3 regions of the Dyella aluminiiresistens genome follow, and region 1 is predicted to be linked to each of the others. Evidence: predicted binding sites of a transcription regulator. Region 1 holds the regulator's gene; each other region holds the start of a gene.
What was found. The regulator HrcA, encoded in region 1, represses chaperone genes, less so after heat shock. The targets are predictions, from matches to a motif close to TTNGCACTCNNNNNNNNNGAGTGCNAA.
Positions count from the first base shown of each region.

Region 2: groES (co-chaperone GroES) is a predicted target of HrcA. The motif match lies at 2,737-2,763, and genes of this name have one in related genera.
Region 3: rpoH (RNA polymerase sigma factor RpoH) is a predicted target of HrcA. The motif match lies at 2,790-2,816, and genes of this name have one in related genera.

Region 1 covers NZ_CP132911.1:1,593,619-1,601,302, forward strand. The annotation lists gene RA164_RS06960 (MASE1 domain-containing sensor histidine kinase) at 1-135, opposite strand, end outside; gene RA164_RS06965 (response regulator transcription factor) at 193-840, shown strand; gene recN (DNA repair protein RecN) at 832-2,505, opposite strand; gene hrcA (heat-inducible transcriptional repressor HrcA) at 2,649-3,710, shown strand; gene grpE (nucleotide exchange factor GrpE) at 3,792-4,325, shown strand; gene dnaK (molecular chaperone DnaK) at 4,393-6,360, shown strand; gene dnaJ (molecular chaperone DnaJ) at 6,487-7,605, shown strand.
Region 2 covers NZ_CP132911.1:544,969-552,652, reverse strand. The annotation lists gene RA164_RS02235 (GTP-binding protein) at 1-531, shown strand, start outside; gene groL (chaperonin GroEL) at 642-2,288, opposite strand; gene groES (co-chaperone GroES) at 2,388-2,681, opposite strand; gene cutA (divalent-cation tolerance protein CutA) at 2,889-3,209, shown strand; gene RA164_RS02215 (DMT family transporter) at 3,307-4,212, shown strand; gene RA164_RS02210 (protein-disulfide reductase DsbD family protein) at 4,286-6,499, shown strand; gene RA164_RS02205 (TlpA family protein disulfide reductase) at 6,501-7,049, shown strand; gene aroQ (type II 3-dehydroquinate dehydratase) at 7,197-7,637, shown strand.
Region 3 covers NZ_CP132911.1:3,390,352-3,398,035, forward strand. The annotation lists gene RA164_RS15130 (primosomal protein N') at 1-1,810, shown strand, start outside; gene rpoH (RNA polymerase sigma factor RpoH) at 1,903-2,760, opposite strand; gene RA164_RS15140 (ABC transporter permease) at 3,299-4,621, shown strand; gene RA164_RS15145 (ABC transporter permease) at 4,647-5,876, shown strand; gene RA164_RS15150 (Fe2+-dependent dioxygenase) at 6,019-6,693, shown strand; gene ung (uracil-DNA glycosylase) at 6,715-7,434, opposite strand; gene RA164_RS15160 (response regulator) at 7,431-7,684, opposite strand, start outside.

The DNA.
Region 1 (7,684 bases):
CAACACGCCGAAGCGCAGGCCGAACGGAAGCATCCAGTAGGGATCGGCGATCGACCAGAGGAATGACCAGCACAGGGCATAGCCCAGGCCGAGCAAGGGGCCGCGAAGAAGCGAGGGCAGGTAGGACGAGCGCATCAGCGGATGGTACACGGGGCGTCTCTGCGGAGCGCCAAGGCTGATACAGTGGCACCCATGTACAGCATTGTTCTGGTTGACGACCACGCGATCGTCCGTGAAGGCTTCAAACGGCTCATCGATCTGGAGCCGGACCTCGAGGTCATTGCCGAGTGCCGCAACGCGGACGACGCCGTCGAGGCGATTGCCCAGCATCGCCCGGACCTGGTGGCGCTCGACCTGTCGTTGCCGGACGGCAGCGGTCTGCCGTTGATCGAACATCTGCGCAGTGTGGCGCCGGATACCCGGATCGTGGTGCTGAGCATGCATGACGGCGAGCCTTATGTGTCAGAGGCTCTGCGTCGCGGGGCCAGCGGCTATGTGACCAAGGGGGTGGCGCCGGAGGAACTGGTGGCCGGACTGCGTGCCGTGATGCAGGGCGAGCAGTTCCTGAGCTCCGACCTCCAGCAGCGACGTGCGGATCGGTCGGGTCAGGAGCTTGATCCGTTCGAGCGCCTGACGGCCCGCGAGCGCGAAGTGTTCCTGCTGCTGGCTGCGGGCCTCGCTCCCAAGCAGGTCGCGGCCGAGCTTGGCATCGGCCAGAAGACGGTCTACATCCACCGGGCCAGCCTGATGGGCAAGCTGGGCGCGGGCTCCGAACTCGATCTGTACCGGATCGCCAGCGAACGCGGCCTGCTCGGTGCGACGAGGAGCAGCTCAGGCTGACTGCGCCTGCTCCAGCATCTTCTTGGCGTGGGCCCGGGTTTCGCGGGTGATCTCCACCCCGCCAAGCATGCGGGCCAGTTCGTCACGACGTCCGTCCGCGCCGAGCAGCTCGATCCGGGTGTGGGTGTCGTTTCCGTCGCTGTGCTTGCTGACGCGCAGGTGGGCATGTCCCTGTGCCGCCACCTGGGGCAGGTGGGTCACGCACAGCACCTGCCGCTTCGAACCGAGCGCGCGCAGCTTCTGGCCGACGACTTCGGCCACGGCGCCGCCGATGCCGCTGTCCACCTCGTCGAACACCATGGTGCCGACACTGTCCTTGCCCAGCGTGGCGACCTCGATGGCCAGGCTGATGCGGGCCAGCTCGCCGCCGGACGCGACCTTGCGCAACGGGCGTGGAGGCTGGCCCGGGTTCGCGCTGACCAGCAGCTCGCAACGTTCGTTGCCCTGGCTGTCCGGTGTGTTGGCAGAACTGGCTTCCAGGGCGACTTCGAGCACGCCGCCGGCCATGCCCAGTTCGCCCATCAGCGCGCTGACTTCGCCACCGAGCTGCTGGGCGGCGTCCCTGCGTGCCTGGCTCAGCGCCTCGGCGGCCTGTGTATAGCGGGCATGGACCCGTGCCTGTTCGCTGGTGAGGCGGTCGAGTATGTCGCCGGCGCCCTCCAGTTCGTCGAACTCGGTGCGCAATGCAGCGAGCTTGTCGTGCAGTTCACCAGCCGGCAGGCGGTATCGACGGCCGAGCTCGTGCAGGTGGGCGAGATGGGCGTCGACTTCGGCGAAGCGTTCGGGGTCCAGATCGACGTCCTGTGCGTAACGGTTGAGTCTGTCCGTGGCTTCGCCAAGCTGGATGGATGCGTTGTCGAGCAGTTCCAGCAAGGGGTTCAGCCGGTCGTCGAGGCCGGCCAGCTTTCCGAGTTCGGCATGGGCGCGGCCCAGCGCGCGCTGCAGTGCGAACTCACTGTCGCCATCCAGCAGTTCGACCACGCCCGAGGCGCCTTCGGCCAGGCGCCCGGCATTGGCCAGGCGTTTGTGGCTGGTTTCCAGTTCGGCCAGTTCGCCGGCCGGGAGGGCCCAGCGTTCCAGTTCAGCCAGTTCGTGGCGCAGCAGGTCCAGCCGCTGTTCGCGGTCATCGCCGCCGCTGAGGCGACGGATCTTCTGCCCCAGCTCGCGCCACTCGGTGGCCAGCGTGCGTACCGACTCGACCTGCGCCTCGTTGCCTGCGTAGGCATCGAGCAGCGTCATCTGGTGGCTGCGGGAGAGCAGTGCCTGGTGTTCGTGCTGGCCATGGATTTCCACCAGCAGGGTCGCGAGTTCGCCCAGTTGTCCGGCGTTGACCGGTCGGCCGTTGATCCACGCGCGCGAGCTGCCTTCGGCACGTATCACGCGCCGCAATTGGCAGCTGCCGTCCTCGTCCAGTTCCTCCCGTTCCAGCCAGGTGCGGGCTTCGGGCAGGTTGCTCAGGTCGAACTCCGCAGCCATCTCGGCGCGATCGCTGCCCGTCCGCACCATGCCGCTGTCGGCACGGGCACCGGCGAGCAGCAGCAGGGCATCGACCAGCAGCGATTTGCCGGCGCCGGTCTCCCCGCTGACGACGGTCAATCCGGGGCCGAAACCGATCTCGGCGGCTTCGACGACGGCAAAATGGCGGACGTAGAGCGAGATGAGCATAGATGGGCTGGGTTCAGTCCGGAGGGTTGTCGGGCGATTGTAGCGGCATGCATGTCGCTACAATCGCCAGTGCGATCGGCCGGCGCTTGCATGCTGGCCGCGTAGACCTTATTTCTTTTGTGTCTCACGGATTGCCACAGCGCATGCCATTTCCCACCCATCACGACCTCGATGCCCGTGCCCGCCGCCTGCTGCGTACGCTGATCGCACAGTATCTGGTCGATGGCGAGCCGGTCGGGTCGCGCACGCTGTCGCGTTCGTCCGGGCTCGAGGTCAGTCCGGCGACGATCCGCAACATCATGTCCGACCTCGAGGATGCCGGGCTGGTGGCCTCGCCGCACACCTCGGCCGGCCGGGTGCCGACACCGCGCGGCCTGCGCCTGTTCGTCGACAGCCTGATCGAGCTGCAACCGCTGCCGCACGAGGAAATGGCCCGCCTGCGCCGCGAACTGCCGCCGCAGCCGGCCACCACGCGGGACCTGCTGGGCAATGCGTCGGCACTGTTGTCGGCGATGACCCACTTCGCGGGGGTGGTGACGGTGCCGCGGCAGGCCGACTTCCCCTTGCGACATATCGATTTCGTGCCGCTGCCCGACGCACGGGTGCTGGTCATCCTGGTGTTCTCGGACAACCAGGTGCAGAACCGTATCGTGCAGCTGGCCAAGCCACTGGATGGCCGCGAACTGGAACAGGCGGCCAATTACATCAACGCTCATTTCGTCGGCCTGCGCGTGGACGATATCCGCGCCCACCTGTTGCGCGAACTGCGCGAGGCGGGCAGCGAACTGAACCGGTTGCTGTCCAGCGCGATGGAACTGGCCGCAGCATCGTTCGCACCCGATGCACAGAATGACGACGTGCTGGTCAGCGGACAGACCAACCTGATGGGGTATGCCGAACTGGCCGACCTCGAGCGCCTGCGCGACCTGTTCGAGGCGTTCCAGAAAAAGAACGAACTGCTGCAATTGATGGAAGTCTGCGCGCGGGCGCCGGGCGTACGCCTGTTCATCGGCGAGGAATCGGGGTTTTCCGCGCTGGACGGCTGCAGTGTCGTCACGGCCAGCTATGGCGCCCAGGGCAAGGTGCTGGGCGCCGTGGGTGTGATCGGTCCCACCCGGATGGCCTACGAGCGGGTGATTCCGGTGGTGCAGGCGACGGCCGGCTTGCTCAGCGACGCCTTGAATCGCGCCGCGACGGCCTCATAAGAGGCTCGGGAGGCGGGGTTCCCCGCAGTTTTTGGACGGTCGGCACGTGGTGCCGGCCACGGATGAGGTTTGGAGTCATTCATGCACAACACTGACCCGCAGGCGTCGAACGCGACGCCCGAAGGAAACGCGGCGGACGAGGCCATGAACGCTGATCTGGAAGCACTGAAGGCACGCGTGGCCGAGCTTGAAGCCAGCAACGCGGAATTGCGCGAAACCGTGCTGCGCGAGAAGGCCGAGCTGGAGAACCAGCGCCGCCGCCTGCATCGCGACCTGGAGCAGGCGCGCCGCTTCGCCAACGAGAAGCTGCTGAACGAACTGCTGCCGGTATTCGATGGGCTGGAAAGCGGCCTGGCCGTGGAAGGCGGCGATGTGACCTCGATGCGTGAGGGCCTCAGCCTAACCCTGAAGTCGCTGCTCAAGGTGGGCGAGAACAACGGTCTGACCCAGGTCGACCCTAGGGGCCAGATGCTCGATCCGGAGCGCCATCATGCGGTAAGCATGGTCGATGCGCAGGACGCTGCACCCGGCACCGTGGTCAACGTGCTGCAGAAGGGCTACGTGTTGAACGAGCGCCTGCTGCGCCCGGCGCTGGTCGCCGTGGCGAAGGACTGACCGCGAGGGAGCGGTCGCGCGCGCAGCGACATGGTTGCGCGGCATTGAATCGGGGGGCACGACCCCCATCTGGAAAACATCGCGGCCGCGGGGGCCGCACCAAGCATCTGGAGCACATCACATGGGCAAGATCATCGGTATCGATCTGGGTACGACCAACTCCTGCGTCGCGGTCATGGACGGCAGCACCACCAAGGTCATCGAGAACGCGGAAGGTGATCGCACCACGCCGTCGATCGTGGCCTTCAGCAAGGATGGCGAAGTGCTGGTGGGCGCGCCGGCCAAGCGTCAGGGCGTGACCAATCCGAAGAACACCTTCTACGCGGTGAAGCGCCTGATCGGCCGCAAGTTCACCGACGCCGAAGTGCAGAAAGACCTCGACATCGTGCCTTACGGCATCGTGGCCCACGACAATGGCGACGCCTGGGTCGAGACCAGCGACGGCAAGAAGATGGCGCCGCAGGAAATCTCGGCCAAGGTGCTGATGAAGATGAAGAAGACCGCCGAGGACTATCTCGGCGAGCCGGTCACCGAGGCCGTGATCACGGTGCCTGCCTACTTCAACGACAGCCAGCGCCAGGCGACCAAGGACGCCGGCCGCATCGCCGGCCTGGAAGTCAAGCGCATCATCAACGAGCCGACGGCGGCGGCACTGGCCTACGGCCTGGACAAGAAGGGTGGTGATCGCAAGATCGCGGTGTATGACCTGGGCGGCGGCACCTTCGACGTGTCGATCATCGAGATCGCCGAGGTCGACGGCGAGAAGCAGTTCGAAGTGCTGGCCACCAATGGCGACACCTTCCTCGGCGGCGAAGACTTCGACAAGCGCGTGATCGACTACCTGGTCGAAGAGTTCCAGAAGGACCAGGGCATCGACCTGCGCAAGGATCCGCTGGCACTGCAGCGTCTGAAGGACGCCGCCGAGCGCGCCAAGATCGAGCTGTCGTCGAGCCACCAGACCGAAGTGAACCTGCCGTACGTGACGGCCGACGCCTCCGGTCCGAAGCACCTCAACATCAAGCTCACCCGTGCCAAGCTGGAAGCGCTGGTCGAGGACCTGGTCAAGCGCACCATCGAGCCGTGCCGCACCGCACTCAACGACGCCGGCCTGCGCGTTTCCGACATCGACGAGGTGATCCTGGTTGGTGGTCAGACCCGCATGCCCAAGGTGCAGGAATCGGTGAAGGACTTTTTCGGCAAGGAGCCGCGCAAGGACGTCAACCCGGACGAGGCCGTGGCCGTCGGCGCGGCGATCCAGGGCGGCGTGCTGGGTGGTTCGGTCAAGGACGTGCTGCTGCTCGACGTGACCCCGCTGTCGCTGGGCATCGAGACCATGGGCGGCGTGATGACCAAGCTGATCGAGAAGAACACCACGGTGCCGACCAAGGCTTCGCAGATCTTCTCCACCGCCGACGACAACCAGACCGCGGTGACCGTGCACGTGCTGCAGGGTGAGCGCGAACGCGCCAACGCCAACAAGTCGCTGGGCAAGTTCGACCTGCAGGGTATCGAAGCGGCGCCGCGCGGCATGCCGCAGATCGAGGTCACCTTCGATATCGACGCCAACGGCATCCTGCATGTGTCGGCCAAGGACAAGAAGACCGGCAAGGAACAGAAGATCGAGATCAAGGCCGGCTCGGGCCTGTCCGACGAGGAAATCCAGCGCATGGTCGCGGACGCCGAGGCGAACAAGGAAGAGGACAAGAAGTTCCACGAGCTCGTCGGTGCCCGCAACAAGGCCGATCAGCTGGTGCACGCCACCCGCAGTGCGTTGAAGGAACACGGCGGCAAGGTGCCGGCCGACCAGCTCAGCGCCATCGAAGGTGCACTGTCCGACCTGGAGAAGGTGAAGGACGGCGACGACAAGGCCGCGATCGAGTCGAAGGTCGAGAAGCTCGAGCAGGTGGCGCAGGCGTTGTACGCTGCGGCTCAGGGTGGTGCGACGCCGCCGCCGGCTCCGGGTGAAGACCCGTCTGCCGCGGCTGATGACGTGGTGGATGCCGAGTTCACCGAGGTCAAGGACGACAAGAAGTAATCGTCGACCGTCGGCGTAGCCGATATGACGCAGCCCGCGCCGGAGCCGCTAGCCGGCGTGGGCTGTTTGCTGACCGGGCCTGGTCCGGAGCAGGTTAGGGGGAGTGTGTGATGTTGTGGGTGCATGATGAGCAAGCGTGATTACTACGAGGTCCTGGGTGTCGAACGTACCGTCACCGAGGTCGAGCTGAAGAAGTCCTTCCGTCGGCTGGCGATGAAGTACCACCCGGACCGCTGCCCGGACGACCCGCACGCACAGGAGAAATTCAAGGAGGCCAAGGAAGCCTACGAAGTGCTGTCCGACGCGCAGAAGCGCGGCATGTACGACCAGTACGGTCACGCCGCCTTCGAAGGCGGCATGGGCGGTGGTCGCCCTGGTGGTTTCGGTGACATGGGCGACATCTTCGGCGACATCTTCGGCGACATTTTCGGTGGTGGCCGGGGACGTCCGCGGCGTGGCTCCGATCTGCGCTACATCATGGAGTTGGATCTCGAGGAGGCCGTGTTCGGCATCGAAAAGACCATCGAGATTCCCACCCAGGTCAATTGCCATCACTGCAACGGCAGCGGCTCGGCCGACGGCAAGACGACCACCTGCACGACCTGCAAGGGCCACGGTCGCGTGCGCATGCAGAACGGCATCTTTTCGATCCAGCAGGCCTGCCCTCATTGTGGCGGTAGCGGTCAGGTGGTGGAGAACCCCTGCAAGCCGTGCCATGGCGAGGGCCGCCTGGACGAGCGTCGCACCTTGTCGGTACAGATTCCTGCTGGCGTGGACAATGGCGACCGCATCCGCCTGAGCGGGCAGGGTGAGGCCGGCCCGTCCGGGGCACCGTCCGGCGACCTGTACGTGGAAGTCCACGTACGCGAACACGAGATCTTCCAGCGTGACGGCAACGATCTTTACTGCGAGGTGCCGATCCGTTTTTCGCAGGCCGCGCTGGGTGTCGAATTGCCGGTGCCGACCCTGGAGGGCGAGGTGCCGATCAACATTCCGGCGGAAACCCAGACCGGGCAGCAGTTCCGTCTGCGCGGCCGTGGCGTCAAGTCGGTGCGCAGTGGCCGTACCGGCGACCTGATCTGCCGGGTGGTGGTGGAAACGCCAGTGCACCTGACCAAGCAGCAGCGCGAATTGTTCGAGCAACTGGAAGCCACCTTCGCCGACGGCAAGGCCGAGAAGCACATGCCGCGCGCCAAGACCTGGGTCGATGGCGTGAAGGAATTCTGGTCGCGGGTCACCGCCTGAGTGCACAGACAAGGGCGTCCGGATTCGGGCCCGTCTGCGGCATGCTTCGTCGCGTTAACCTGCCACTTTCGACTTAGGG
Region 2 (7,684 bases), 1.0 Mb from region 1:
CTCGTTTTCGTTGGTCATGTTGGGGCTGGCAAAACCACCGCCATCCGGTCCATCTCCGACGTCCCTCCGGTGAGCACCGAGATGCCGATGAGCAGCGAACAGATCGATGGCAAGCTCACCACGACGGTGGCGCTGGACTACAGCACGGTCGAACTGGACGACGGCGAATTGCTGCACATTTATGGCGTTCCCGGCCAGAAGTACCTCGACTTCATGTGGCCCATGGTCTGCCACGGCGCCATGGGCATCATCGTTCTGGTCAATGCGTGTTCACCCCAGAAACTGACCTACGCCGCACTGATGCTGGAGGAGTTTTCCAAGCTGGCTCCGCACGCCAGCTTCGCGGTAGGCGTCACGAGGAGCGATCTGGTACCAAGCTTCAGGCTTGACGCATTCCGCAACGATCTCATCACGAAGGGCTTTCGCCTGCCGGTCGTGAAGGTGGATGCTCGTGAACCCGAACAGGTCGACTTTCTCGTCAAGATCCTTTTGTCGAGCCGCTTCGTCGGCAGCCAGATCGCCAGCGCCTGAGACAGCCATGGACACTCCGCGTATCCGTTGACGCCAATCACATCGACACCGCCCCAAAAAGAAACCCCGCCGAAGCGGGGTTTCCTTCTGGAACGACGGGACCGGATGGATCAGAAATCCATGCCGCCCATGCCGCCCATGCCACCGGCGCCCGGGGCACCGTGGTTGTGCTCTTCCTTCTTCGGCAGCTCGGCCACCATCGCCTCGGTGGTGATCGCCAGACCGGCAACCGAAGAGGCGTACTGCAGGGCCGAACGGGTGACCTTGGTCGGGTCCAGGATGCCGAACTCGATCATGTCGCCGAACTCGCCGTTGGCGGCGTTGTAGCCGTAGTTGCCCTTGCCTTCCTTGACCTGGTTGACGACCACCGACGGCTCGCCACCGGCGTTGCTGACGATCTCGCGCAGCGGCGCTTCCAAGGCGCGACGGGTGATGGCGATGCCGAGGTTCTGGTCCTCGTTGTCGCCCTTCAGGTTCTCGATGGCCTTCTGCGCACGCAGCAGCGCAACGCCACCGCCCGGCACCACACCTTCCTCGACCGCCGCACGGGTCGCGTGCAGGGCGTCTTCGACGCGCGCCTTCTTTTCCTTCATCTCGACTTCGGTGGCAGCACCGACCTTGATGACAGCCACGCCGCCGGCCAGCTTGGCCACGCGCTCCTGCAGCTTCTCGCGGTCGTAGTCGGAGGAGGTCTCCTCGATCTGCGCCTTGATCTGCGCGATGCGGGCCTGGATCTTGTCGGCTTCACCGGCGCCATCGATGATGGTCGAGTTTTCCTTGGTGACCACGACCTTCTTGGCGCGGCCGAGATCGGCGATGGTCGCCTTCTCGAGCGACAGGCCCACTTCCTCGGAGATCACCTGGCCGTTGGTCAGGATCGCCATGTCTTCCAGCATCGCCTTGCGACGGTCACCGAAGCCCGGCGCCTTCACGGCGGCAACCTTCACGATGCCACGGATGGTGTTGACCACCAGGGTCGCCAGCGCCTCGCCTTCCACTTCCTCGGCGACGATCAGCAGCGGCTTGCCGGCCTTGGCCACGCCCTCGAGGATCGGCAGCAGTTCGCGAACGTTCGAGACCTTCTTGTCGTGCAGCAGGATGAACGGGTCATCCAGCTCGACCTGCTGGCTCTGCTGGTTGTTGATGAAGTACGGCGACAGGTAGCCGCGGTCGAACTGCATGCCCTCGACCACGTCCAGCTCGTTGTCCAGACCCGAACCTTCCTCGACGGTGATCACGCCTTCCTTGCCGACCTTCTTCATCGCGGTGGCGATGATGTCGCCGATGGCGCTGTCGGAGTTGGCCGAGATGGTACCGACCTGGGCGATCGCCTTGTCGTCGGCGGTCGGCTTGGACAGGCTCTTCAGCTCGCCGACGGCGGCGGTCACCGCCTTGTCGATGCCGCGCTTCAGGTCCATCGGGTTGATGCCGGCGGCCACGGCCTTCAGGCCTTCGCGGATGAACGCCTGCGCCAGCACGGTGGCGGTGGTGGTGCCGTCACCGGCGTTGTCGGAGGTCTTGGAGGCGGCTTCCTTGACGATCTGCGCGCCCATGTTCTCGTAGGCGTCGGCCAGCTCGATTTCCTTGGCGACGGAGACGCCGTCCTTGGTGATCGTCGGAGCGCCGAAGCTCTTCTGGAGCACGACGTTGCGGCCCTTCGGGCCGAGCGTGACCTTGACCGCGTTGGCCAGGGTGTTCACACCCTTGAGGATGCGCGAGCGGGCGTCTTCGCCGAAGCGTACTTCTTTGGCTGCCATAAAATTTCTGCCTCAAAAATTTCGAAATAAAGGAAAGGGGTTGCTGGTCTCGAAAGCGAGCCCGGCGACTGGCGAGCGCGGTCTACGCGCTCAACCCGATCAGCCTTCGATCACGGCCACGATGTCGTCTTCCTTCAGGAAGACCAGCTCTTCGCCGTCGATCTTGATTTCCTGGCCGGCGTACTTGCCGAACAGCACCACGTCGCCTTCCTTCAGCGACATCGGACGAACCTTGCCGTCCTCCATGATGCGGCCGGTACCGGCGGCGATGACCTTGCCGCGGGTCGGCTTTTCGGTGGCGCTGTCGGGGATGACGATACCGCCGGCGGAGACGCGCTCCTCTTCCAGGCGCTTGACGATGACGCGATCGTGCAGCGGACGCAGTTTGCTCATGACGACTCCAGCTTGATGAGTAGGTTGAGGAAAAGTTGAGGTTCGGACCGTGCTGTTAGCACTCCACCGAAGCGAGTGCCAATTGTAATGATGCAAAACGCCCCTGCAAGGGGCCGATCCATCGACCTGACACGGACATGGAGCGCGCGGACGGCATTTCAAGGGCCGGAGCGTTAATCTTGTGCGCCGCCCCGTCGCCACGCCGCCATGTCCGAACCGGTCCTACTCTGCTACTGCACCTGCCCTGACGCCACCAGCGCCCTGGCGCTCGCAACGGCGCTGGTCGACGAACGGCTGGCCGCCTGCGTCAACCGCATTCCGGGGGTGTCGTCCACCTATGCCTGGCAGGGCGAGGTGGTCACCGACACCGAGGAACTGCTGCTGATCAAGACCACCGGCGGCCGCTTCGAGGCACTCAGGAACCGGCTGCTGGAGCTGCACCCCTACGAGGTGCCGGAATTGATCGCGGTGCCGGTGGAGCGTGGCCATGCCGCCTACCTGGACTGGGCCCGGCAGGCGGTCGACTGAGCGCTGCGGCCAACACGCCCTACCGATAGCAAGACTGCTGACAGGTTCTGTCAGCACCCCACCTTAAGGTATCCACCCCGGATACCCGAGCCACGCCATGAAAAAGTCCGACCTTGCCGCGTTGTTGCTGCTTGGTGCCCTGTGGGGCGGCTCGTTCCTGTTCATGCGCATGGGCGCCAACCAGTTCGGCGGGGTGGCGCTGGCGGGCATGCGCGCCATCGTCGCCGCCGCCTATTCGCTGCCACTGCTGGCCTCCCGCAGCCGCCGCGCGGAGTTGCGCGCGCATTGGCGGGCAGTGACCCTGGTGGGTATCGCCAATTCCGCGCTGCCGTTCGTGCTGTTCTCCTATGCCGCGCAAAGCCTGCCCGCCGGGCTGTCCGCCATTTTCGACACGATCGCGCCCCTGCTGGTGGCCGCTTCCGGCTGGCTGTGGCTGGGCGAGAAGCTCGATGCACCGCGAACCTGCGGGCTGTTGATCGGCCTGGCCGGTGTGGTCTGGCTGATCGGCGGCACACTAGGTTTCGGCCACGGCGGCGCGTCGACCGGCTGGGCCATGGCCGCCTGTGTGGGGGCGAATGTCTGCTACACCTTCGGCACCCACTACAGCCATCGCCACCTGCAGGTCGTGTCGCCGCTGACCGTGGCGACCGGCAGCCAGTTCGCTGCAGCCATCCTGCTGCTGCCAGCGACGCTCTGGTTCTGGCCGGCGCGGATGCCAACACCCGGCGCATGGGCCGCGCTTTTCCTGCTGGCGGCCGCCTGCACGTCGCTGGCCTATGTGCTGTTCTACCGCCTGCTGGCGCGCGTCGGCTCGAACCGCGCGATGGTCGTGCTGTATCTGATTCCGGTGTTCGGCGTGCTGTGGGGAGCAATCTTCCTGGGCGAGAAGGTCACCAGTGTCATGGCCGGCGGCTGCGCGATCATCCTGCTCGGCGTGGCCCTGGCCACAGGCATGCTGCGCTTCGGCGCTGGTCGGCGCAGGCTGCTGGGAGAGGAAACCTGATGCCCGGATTCTGGTATCGGGCCGAAGCTGGGCGATAATCCAGGTCTTATCCCAAGAACATGCTGGAGTCGCAATGCGCCGGATTTTCCACGGCCGCTGGGCCAGATCGCTGCTGTTGCTGACTGCTCTGCTGGGCTCCGTTCTGCTGGGTTCATCGGCCGCCCTCGCACAGAGCGACAACATCCTGCCGGTCACCCAGGCCTACAAGCTCAGCGCCGATGCGTCCGCGCCGGGCGTGCTGAAGCTGCACTGGGTCATCGCACCGCACTACTACCTCTATCGGGGCCGCATGAAGTTCACCGCCGGCCCCGGGGTGACCCTGGGCGTGGCGCAGTTACCGGCCGGCGACAAGCATGTGGACCCCTATCTAGGGCCGGTGGAGACCTATCATCACAGCGTCGACGCCACCATTCCGTATACGGTAGCGCCCGGCACGACCCGGCTGCGCCTGAGCGTGCAGTTCCAGGGCTGCCATGAGGTAGAACCGAAGATCTGCTATCCGCCGCATACCGAACAGCTGGACCTGCCCTTGCCGGCCGCCGCACCCGTTACCAGTCCCGATGCCGGCGGGGCGCCGGGCAACAACCCGCTCAGCGCGGCACTGGGTCGCCTGAACGGCGCATCGCCGGGCCCCAGCGAGGGACGCCCACTGCCCGCCGCGCAGGCGTTCCAGTTCAGTGCCGTCGCGCAGGACCCACACCACCTGCTGCTGCAGTGGACGATGCCGAAGGACTACTACGTCTACCAGAACCACATCAGCCTGCAGTTGCTGAATGCCGGCAACCTGCGCCTGGGCGCACCGGCCTGGCCTGCTGGCGGCGTGACGCACCAGGATGCCCAGTACGGCAATGTCACGGTGTATTTCGGGCAACTGGAACTGCCGGTGCCGGTCGAGGGCGACACCACCGGCCATCGCAGACTGACCCTGCAGGCCAGCTTCCTGGGCTGCCAGGACGGCGGTGTGTGTTACCCGCGAATGACCCGCACGGTGACGGTGGACCTCACCAGCGGCGCCATCGCCCAAGGCGTGGCGACGCCTCCAGTGGCCGGGCATCCGACCGCGGCGACCGGCGCGAGCGTGACCACTACGGCGGGTCCCGGCCTGATCGCCGCGCTTCTGCTGGCTCTGGGCGGTGGACTGATCCTCAACCTGATGCCCTGCGTCCTGCCGGTGCTGTCGATCAAGGCGGTGTCGGTCATCGAAAGCGGCGAAAGCCCCGCGCGACGCCGACGCCACGCCCTGCTGTACACAGCGGGCGTGCTGGCCAGCTTCATCGTGCTGGGACTGGTCGTGATCATGCTCAAGGCCGCATGGGGGACACAGCTGCAACACGCCATGGTGGTGGCAGTGCTGGCCCTGGTCATGCTGACGTCGGGCCTGTGGCTTTCCGGCGTGGTGCAGTTCGGCAGTTCGCTGGGCAATGTGGGCAGCTCGCTGGCCAATCAGCCAGGCTGGCGTGGCGACTTCTTCGTGGGCGTGCTTGCCGTAGTCGTTGCCAGCCCATGCACCGGCCCGCTGATGGGGCCGGCACTGGGCTATGCGCTGACTGCGCCACCGGCACTGGCCCTGCTGGTCTTCGTGGCGCTGGGCCTTGGACTGGCATCGCCGTTCCTGTTGATCGGCTTTGTACCCGCGCTGGCCCGGCTGTTGCCCAGGCCGGGCGCGTGGATGGAGACGCTCAAGCAGTTTCTCGCCTTCCCGATGTACCTGGCCGCCGTCTGGCTTGCCTGGGTGCTGGCCAACCAGCGCGGCGCCAACGCCGTGGGCCTGCTGCTGGTCGCGGCAGTCATGCTGGCGATGAGCTTGTGGTGGTTCGAGAAAAGCCGCCATCGCAGCATCGGCAACCGTGCATGGGTGCTGGTCTTCGCATTGCTCACGGTCGTGCCGCTTTACGCGCTCGCCCGCCTGCCTGCCCGTGCCGGCACGCATGCCACGGAAAGTGCCGACGTGATGCCGTACAACGCGCAGAAACTGGCGGCACTGCGCGCGGCCGGCACCCCGGTGTTCGTGGATATGTCGGCCGACTGGTGCATCACCTGCCAGGCCAACGAGCACGCCGTACTGGACACCGATACGTTCCGCGCCCTGCTCAAGCGCACCGGCACGGTCTACATGAAGGGCGACTGGACCAACGAGGACCCCGCCATCACCAAGTTCCTGAAGCACTACCATTCGCCGGGTGTGCCCCTGTACGTGATCTTCCCGCGGGGAGGCGGCAAGGGACAGCTGCTGCCGACGGTGCTGACCGCGGACCGGGTCGAACAAGCGTTGACGGCGGGCCACTGAGATGTTCACCCGCTCGACCTGGCTGATCCTCGCCCTCGCTGCACTGGCCGCCGCCGCGGGCGCCTGGCTCCAGCACGAAAGCCGGCTGGCGCGTGTGCCGGCCGGCGTCCATGTGACCGCGATCGGCGAGCAGGCACCCGACATGGCACTGCTGGACACAGCCGGTCATGGACACCGTCTGTCGGACTTCCGCGGCCACCGCGTACTGATTAACTTCTGGGCCACCTGGTGCGGCCCCTGCCTCGACGAGATGGCGGCACTGACGAAAGCGCAGTCCAGCCAGGGCAGGCAGGGCGCACGCATCATCGGCATCGCGATGGACGACCCGGGCCGCGTGCGCGCGTTCCTGGCCGCCCACCCGGTGAACTATCCGGTGCTGATCGGTCAGCTCGCCTCGCCCAGTACCTCGCTGCGCTTCGGCGACACGGACAGGGTCCTGCCGTACAGTGTGCTGCTGGGCGCCGACGGTCGCGTTCTGGCCATCCATCGCGGCCCGCTGGACGCCACGCAGTTGCACGCATGGCTGTCGCCGGCGCGCGACACGCACTGAAGGAAACGGCTCAACATACGTCGCCGCACGTTTTAACGTGCAGTTCTCCTTCAAACATCGCCGAACTCCATCGAACTGGACAATACACACAAGTGCGAGCACACTGCGCGCGTTCCCGAGTCCTGGGCGCCGCTTCAAGGTTATCGCGTGGCGAAGCTCCTGGTCCTGCACGGACCCAACCTCAATCTGCTGGGCGTGCGCGAGCCGGATATCTACGGCCGCGACACACTCGCCGACATCAATGCGCGGCTCGCCGAGCACGCACAGGCGTCGGGCCATGAACTGCTGTGGTTCCAGTCCAACGCCGAGCATGAGCTGATCGGCCGCGTGCACCAGGCGCGCGACGAGCAGGTCGCGATGATCCTGTGCAACGCCGGCGCCCTGACGCATACCAGCATCGCACTGCGCGACGCACTGGCCGGCGTGGCGATCCCGTTCATCGAAGTGCACCTTTCCAACGTGTTCGCACGCGAGCCGTTCCGGCATCACTCCCACCTGTCCGACCTCGCCGTCGGCGTGGTATGCGGCTTCGGCAGCGACAGTTATCTGCTGGCCCTGGACGCGGCCCTGCGCCGCCTGTCCGCCTGACATTACCTTTCCAGCCGCTGCGGCGGCATCCGTGACTCAACAAGAAG
Region 3 (7,684 bases), 1.8 Mb from region 1:
GGCCGGACGCAGCGCCATCGATGCCGGCAGTCGTCGCGGCGGCAGTCTGGCCTTGTTGAACGCACTGGCAACCGGGCCACTGGCAGCCGAGACCTTGACCGACCAGTTGCCCGGCTGGCGAGCTGCCGCCCGTCGTCTGGCAGAGAGTGGCCTGATCGAGCGCATTGCGCAGCACGTCACGACTGCCACGCCGACCGCACCGGGGCCGCCCCTCAGCAGCGAGCAACAGACCGCGGTCGACAAGGTCGCATCCGCCTTCGGTCGCTTCCAGCCGTTCCTGCTGGACGGGGTCACCGGCAGCGGCAAGACCGAGGTCTACCTGAGCCTGATCGCCAAGGCCCTGGCACAGGGTCGGCAGGCCCTGCTGCTGGTGCCGGAGATCGGGCTGGCGCCGCAAACCGTCCGCCGCCTGCGCGAACGGCTTGGCGTCCCGGTCGAAGTGCTGCATTCCAATCTCTCCGAAGGCGACCGCGCGCGCGCCTGGTTGCGTGCCGGCCAGGGCGAAGCGAGGGTCATCCTCGGCACCCGTTCGGCGATATTCACCCCCCTGCCGCAGGCCGGGCTGATCGTGGTGGATGAAGAACACGACAGCGCCTACAAGCAACAGGACGGCTTCCGCTACCACGCACGGGACCTGGCCATTGTGCGTGCACGGGCATTGGGCATACCGGTAGTCCTGGGATCGGGCACGCCATCGCTGGAGTCGCTGGCCAACGCCGACGCCGGCCGCTATCGCGCACTGCATCTGCGTGCCCGTCCCGGTGCCACGCGACCACCGCAGGTACAGATCGTCGACATGCGCGCACAACGGCTGGAACACGGGCTTTCGCCGACCCTGCTCGCGGCCGTCGCCGAGACCGTGGCGCGCGGCGAGCAGGTGCTGGTGTTCCGCAACCGCCGGGGCTATGCGCCGGTGCTGCTCTGCCATGCCTGCGGCTGGCACGCCGAGTGCCCGCGCTGCGAACATCCGATGACCGTACACGCCGGACGACGCAGCCTGATCTGCCACCACTGCGATAAGCGGATGCCTTTGCCAGAGCACTGCCCCGCCTGTAGCGCCGGCGAACTGAAACCCCAGGGTCAGGGCACCGAGCGACTGGAGGAGGCACTCGTCGCACGCTTTCCCGACGTACCGGTCCTGCGCATCGACCGGGAAACGACGCGCCGCCGCGACAGCTTCGAACAACTGCTGCAGAACCTGCGCGACACAGCCAGGCCGACCATCCTGGTCGGCACGCAGATGCTGGCCAAGGGCCACGACCTGCCCAACCTGACCCTGGTCGCCATTGTCGGCGTGGACGAAGGCCTGCACAGCCTCGATTTCCGTGCAAGCGAACGCCTGGCGCAGACCGTCGTGCAGGTGGCCGGTCGCGCGGGACGGGCGTCGAAACCCGGCCGGGTGCTGTTGCAGACCCACCACCCCGATCACCCGCTGCTGCGCCAACTGCTCGCCCAGGGTTACGCCACCGCCGCCCGCGAGCTGCTGACCGAGCGGCAGCTAGCCCAGTTACCGCCGTACGGCCACCAGATCCTGCTGCGTGCCGAGGCCATGCAACGTGCCGCCGTCGACAGCTTCCTGGCCGAGGCGGTCGCGATACTTCCGACGAGCCACGGCCTGCAACTGGCCGGCCCCATGCCCGCGCCGATGCCATTGCGAGCCGGCCGGCACCGTGGCCAGCTTTTGCTGGAATCGCAGAGCCGACAGGCCCTGCACGCCACGGCACGCCCCTGGATGATCGCGCTCGCGCAATGCCCCGCCTCGCGCAAGGTGCGCTGGTCGCTGGATGTGGATCCGATCGATCTTTACTGAAGCGGGGGTGCCGTCTCGCCACAACGGCCATCAAAAACGGAGACGGCCCGCATGCGGGCCGTCGATGGAACGTCTGCTGCAGAAGAAACGGCTCAGGCGGCGAACAGCCCGCGCATCTTCTTCATCGCATTGGCTTCGACCTGACGGATGCGCTCCGCCGACACACCATACTCATCGGCCAGATCCTGCAGCGTCGCCTTGTCCTCATTCAGCCAACGGCGCTGGATGATGTCACGCGAGCGGTCATCCAGATTCTGCAGCGCAGCCGAAAGCGTCTCCATCTGGTTGTCCGCCTGGTCGGCATCGGCCACGTTGTCGTAGGGATCGGCACCTTCGTCGATCAGGAACGCTTCCGGAGCCGGCTTGGCGTCGTCGTCGGCATCAGCCGGCGCCTCGAATCCGATATCGCGGCCGGACAGGCGCGATTCCATCTCGCGCACCGTGGCTTCCGGCACGCCCAGGTCCCTGGCCACCACGCGCACTTCCTCGGCATTCATCCAGCCCAGGCGCTTCTTGCTCTTGCGCAGATTGAAGAACAGCTTGCGCTGCGCCTTGGTGGTGGCCACCTTGACGATGCGCCAGTTGCGCAGGATGAACTCGTGCATCTCGGCACGGATCCAGTGCACGGCAAAGCTCACCAGCCGGACACCCTGGTCCGGATCGAAACGCTTCACCGCCTTCATCAGGCCGATGTTGCCTTCCTGGATCAGATCCGCCAGCTGCAGGCCGTAGCCCGCATAACCACGCGCGACGTGCACCACGAAACGCAGGTGCGACATCACCAGCTTCTTGGCTGAAGCCAGGTCGTCCTGTTCCTGGTAGGTGCGCGAGAGCGACTGCTCTTCTTCCTGGCTGAGCACCGGAATCCGGTGCACGGCCGAGATATAGGCGTCCAGGCTCCCGACCACGCTGGGGATCGGGAAATTGGCGGTCATCAGGGCTTGAGACATGTACGGAACCTCCTGAATGAGGGGTCAGCTTAGCACTCTGGTACTTCGAGTGCTAAAGGTCGCGAAAGTTCCCGCCACCCATTTAATAAACCAAATAGTACACGAAATGTATCTGCATGTCGAGATGTCCGTCGGCGCAATGGAGCAATGGCTGACGAACTCCAAACGCAAGCTCTCGCGACATGCCCTCAGACACATGTTTTACGGGTAACGGCCACGGGCAGATGCGTGTCGAGGAACGCGTGCACTCCCCCGCACTGATCCGGGAAATGCCCGCTACGCCGCTGGGCGCAAAGCGAAGCGCTGATCCGGCCAACTAATGGAAAGCGCCAACAGATTTTTCCGGTTTCACCATTGTCGCGCGCCACACCAAGCCCTCGGCGGACTTCGCGGACAGGTCCCGATTGACTGGACCTTGGCAGAACATGCCAAACTCCAGGCATCGGGGCTGCGCACCGGGTCGAATCGGTCAGTGACTGGAATCACTGCTGGCCACGGGTGCGCAGAGGAGTTCCAGGCAGCCGACCGAGGGGGTTTGATGATTGGGTACTATCTGGACTTGGCGCTCAACAGCGTCAAGCGCACGCCGATCCTTACTGCTTTGATGGTGCTGGCGATCAGTCTGGGCATCGGCGCCACCATGACGATGCTGACCGTGCTGCATGTCATGACGGACGACCCCATGCCCGGTCGCAGCGCGCATCTGTATACCCCGCATCTCGACCCCTTGCCGCTCAAATTCACGAGTATCGCGACAGGCCGTGATGTCTCCGCGAACCTTACATGGCCGGATGCCATGGCCTTGCTCCAGGCGCATCGCGCCACGCGGCAGGCAGCGATGGCGGGCGGCCATCTGCTGGTACGTTCCGCAGATGACGGCGCGAAGGTCCGCCCGTTCTATGCAGACGGCCGTTACACCACGAAGGACTTCTTCGACATGTTCGGTGTGCCGTTCGAACACGGTACCGGCTGGACATCGAACGACGACGCGTCGAGCGCGCATGTGGTTGTGCTGGCGGACTCGCTGGCACAGAAGCTGTTCGGCAGCCATGACGCCATCGGCAAGATGGTGCAACTGGGCGACAAGGATTTCCGGGTGATCGGCGTGACCGCGGACTGGCAGCCTTCGCCGATGTTCTATGCCGACGTCTCGTCCGACCACTACAGCAAGGGCGACCAGTTCTTCCTGCCGCTGTCCACCGCTGCCGACCTGGACCTGGACATCAACGGCAACATGGACACCTGGGTCGTCAGCCCTAGCGACGACTACATGCACAGCCCGACCGCGACCTGGCTGCAGTTCTGGGTACAACTGGACACCCCGGCACAGGTCGCCGCGTACAGGCGGTTCCTGCGCAACTATTCCGAACAGCAACGGTCGCTGGGCCGCTTCCAGCGACCGGCCAGCAATGCGAAGCTCTACAGTCTGATGGGCTGGCTAGCGCACGAAAATCTGGTTCCTGACGACGTCCGCCTGCAGCTATGGCTGGCGTTGAGCTTCTTGTTCGTCTGCATGGTCAATATCGTGGCGCTGCTGTTGGCCAAGTTCCTGCGTCGCAGTGGCGAAATCAGCGTACGCCGCGCACTGGGTGCCAGAAAGCGTGACATTTTCGTGCAGTTCGGCATCGAATCGGCGCTCATCGGCCTGGGCGGCGGCATGCTGGGCGTGTTGATCGCAGAACTGGGCCTGTGGAGCGTGCGGCATCGCCCCGACGACTACGCCCACATCGCACGAATGGATCTATCGATGCTGCTTCTGACCCTGGTGCTTGCCGTTGTCGCCAGTGTGCTGGCCGGCTTGTTGCCTGCGTGGCGAGCCTGTTCCGTAGCACCCGCACTGCAATTGAAGAACAGCCACTAGTCAGCTCGCACAGCACAGGACAATCATGGAATTGCGTCCGATCATCTCCAGCCTCAGGCACCACGCGCTTACAGCCGCCCTGTTGACACTGCAGGTTGCCCTTACCTGCGCCATTGTCTGCAACGTGGCCTTCATGATCGCCAGACGCATCCAGCAGGTGTCGATACCGACCGGCATCGCGGAAAACGAGCTGTCCGTCATCCGCAGCCATGGCACCGGCACGGACGATAATGCCGTTAATGCCGTTGCCCAGCACCAGACCGACCTGGCGGCGCTGCGCGCGATTCCCGGAGTCAGGTCGGTGGCGGCGGTGAGCTATGCGCTGCCCCTGAACAGGCAGGACGGGTTCGGCCTGGTCTGCACCACCCCGCAGCTGTCCCTGCACAGCAAGAGCTGCCAGATATCCAGCTTTTACGACGGCACACCCCACCTGATCGACACACTGGGCCTGCATCTGACCGCAGGCAGGGATTTCCGATCCGACGAATTCGTCTCGAAGGACAATGATCATCCTCACGTCGTGATCATCAGCCGTGCACTGGCCGACAGGCTGTATCCCGGCCAGGACGCCGTGGGCAAGATGCTTTACATGGGCAGGGGCCCCAACGCCCTTCAGGTGATCGGCATCGTCGCCGACTTGTTGCGCCCCCGACTGCGCGGCCCCGGCCAGAATCACCTGAGCCTGATCACCTCGCAATTGCCCAACAGCAACCGCGATACCTATGTGCTGCGAAGTGCGCCCACGGATCGGGAACGCATCCTGCAAGCTGCAACGAAAGCACTGTTCAAGACAGATCCCACCCGCATCCTCGATCCCAAGTATGTGCGGACGTTCACCCAGATTCGCGCCGCCTACTTTCAACGCGACACCACCATGATCGGCCTGTTTGTCGCGTCCGCCCTCGGCCTGCTGTTCGTCACGGCGCTGGGGATCGCCGGGCTGGCCAACTTCTGGGTACAGCAGCGACGGCGCAGCATCGGCATCCGTCGTGCCGTCGGCGCGACACGCAAGGACATACTCCGCTATTTCCAGACCGAGAACTTCCTGATCGTGACGACCGGCGTGGTGCTGGGCATGGCACTCGCGGTCACGCTGAACCTGCAGCTGATGAAGCACTACGAATTGCCCCGCCTTCCGCTGTGGTACCTGCCCATCGGCGCACTCGCACTGGAAGCGCTTGGCCAGATGGCTGTGTTCTTTCCGGCACGACGCGCCTCGCGCGTGCCGCCGCTGGAGGCCATCAGAGGACAGTGACCGGCCGCCGACGTGGTGGCCACACTCGCAAGCATGGGGCTGATGCGATCTAAGGCCGCATCTCCCCGCCTGATGCCCACCACCCTACAATGGGAAAACGTATTGCGCCCATCATGGGCTGGCCCAGCAAGGGGAGAGCGGCTTGATCATCTGTGTACCCAACGTCCTTAGCGCCCAGGAGCTGGCCACCATCGGCGGCGAACTTGAGCGTGCCAGTTTCGTGGACGGCTCGACCACCGCCGGTTGGTCGGCCCGCGAGGTCAAGCGCAACCAGCAGCTCGACTTCAGCTCCGCCGACCACACGCGGCTGGCCACCATGGTGCGCGAGGCATTCATGCGTAATGCAATGCTGCAGGCAGCCACCCTGCCCTCGAACCTGACCCAGGTACTGTTCAACCGTTACGCCAGCGGCATGCACTATGGACCGCACGTCGATGCCGCGGTGATGGGTCCGATGGAAAACGCGGTCCGCACGGATATCGCCATCACCATCTTCCTGTCTGATCCCAAGTCCTATTCGGGCGGCGAACTGACCGTGCTGAGCAACGGGCTGGGCTACGAGTTCAAGCTGGAAGCGGGTTCGGCCATTGCCTATCCGGCAAATACACTGCATCACGTCAAACCGGTCACCCACGGCGCACGCAACGCGGCCATCATCTGGGTACAGAGTCAGGTACGCGACCCCGCCAAGCGCGAAATCCTCTGGGACCTGGCCAATGCGAAGCACCAGGTCTTTACTCGCGAGGGCAAGAGCCCGACCTTCGACGCCGTCAGCAAGTCCCACGCGAACCTGATGCGCATGTGGGCGGAAACCTGACGCGGTTCCGGCAGATCCGGCTCAGGCGCTGCCGGCCTCGTCGGCCAGCGCAGCCCGCGACGGCAACGACCAGTCGATCGGCTCGCGGCCTTCCGCCTCGAGATACTGGTTGGCCGCCGAGAAGTGCCCGCAGCCGATGAATCCGCGGTGGGCCGACAGCGGCGACGGATGTACCGATTTCAGCACGCAGTGCCGGTTGCGGTCGATCAGCTGCCCCTTGCGCTGCGCATAGCTGCCCCACAGCATGAACACGATGCCCTCGCGCTCACGGTTGAGCGCGTCGATCGCCGCATCGGTGAAGCCCTCCCAACCCTTGCCCTGGTGCGAAGCGGCTTGCCCCCGCTCCACGCTGAGCACCGAGTTGAGCAGCAGCACGCCGCGATCGGCCCAGGGCGTCAGGCAGCCATGGTCGGGCGGCGCAGTACCCAGGTCGCGCTGGATCTCCTTGAAGATGTTCACCAGCGACGGCGGCGACGGTACCCCGGGACGCACCGAAAAGCACAGGCCATGCGCCTGGCCGGGGCCGTGGTAAGGATCCTGCCCCAGGATCACCACCCGCACCGCATCGAACGGCGTATGCGCGAAAGCACTGAAGATTTCCGGGCCCGGCGGATAGATCACCTTGCCGGCGCGCTTCTCGCTCCGCAGGAATTCGGCCAGCGCCCGCATTTCCGGGCGCTCCAGATAATCGCCGATACGGGCTTTCCAGGAAGGCTCCAGACGGATGTGGTCGCCGCTCACGCCGCCAGCTCACGCTTGCGCAGATGCTGCGCGACGCGCAGCTGGAACAACAGCTTGGTGATCAACAGCGTCTCCTCCACCGGCTTTTCCACCAGATCATTGGCACCGGCCTTGAGCAGGGCCGCCTGGTTGGCCGGATTCTCGTCGCCGGTCATGACCAGCACCGGCAGCTTGCCCTTGCCGTAGTCGAACTGGTTGCGCACGTGTTCGAGCAGGTCGCCGCCGGTCAGCTCGCCTTTCAGGCTGACGT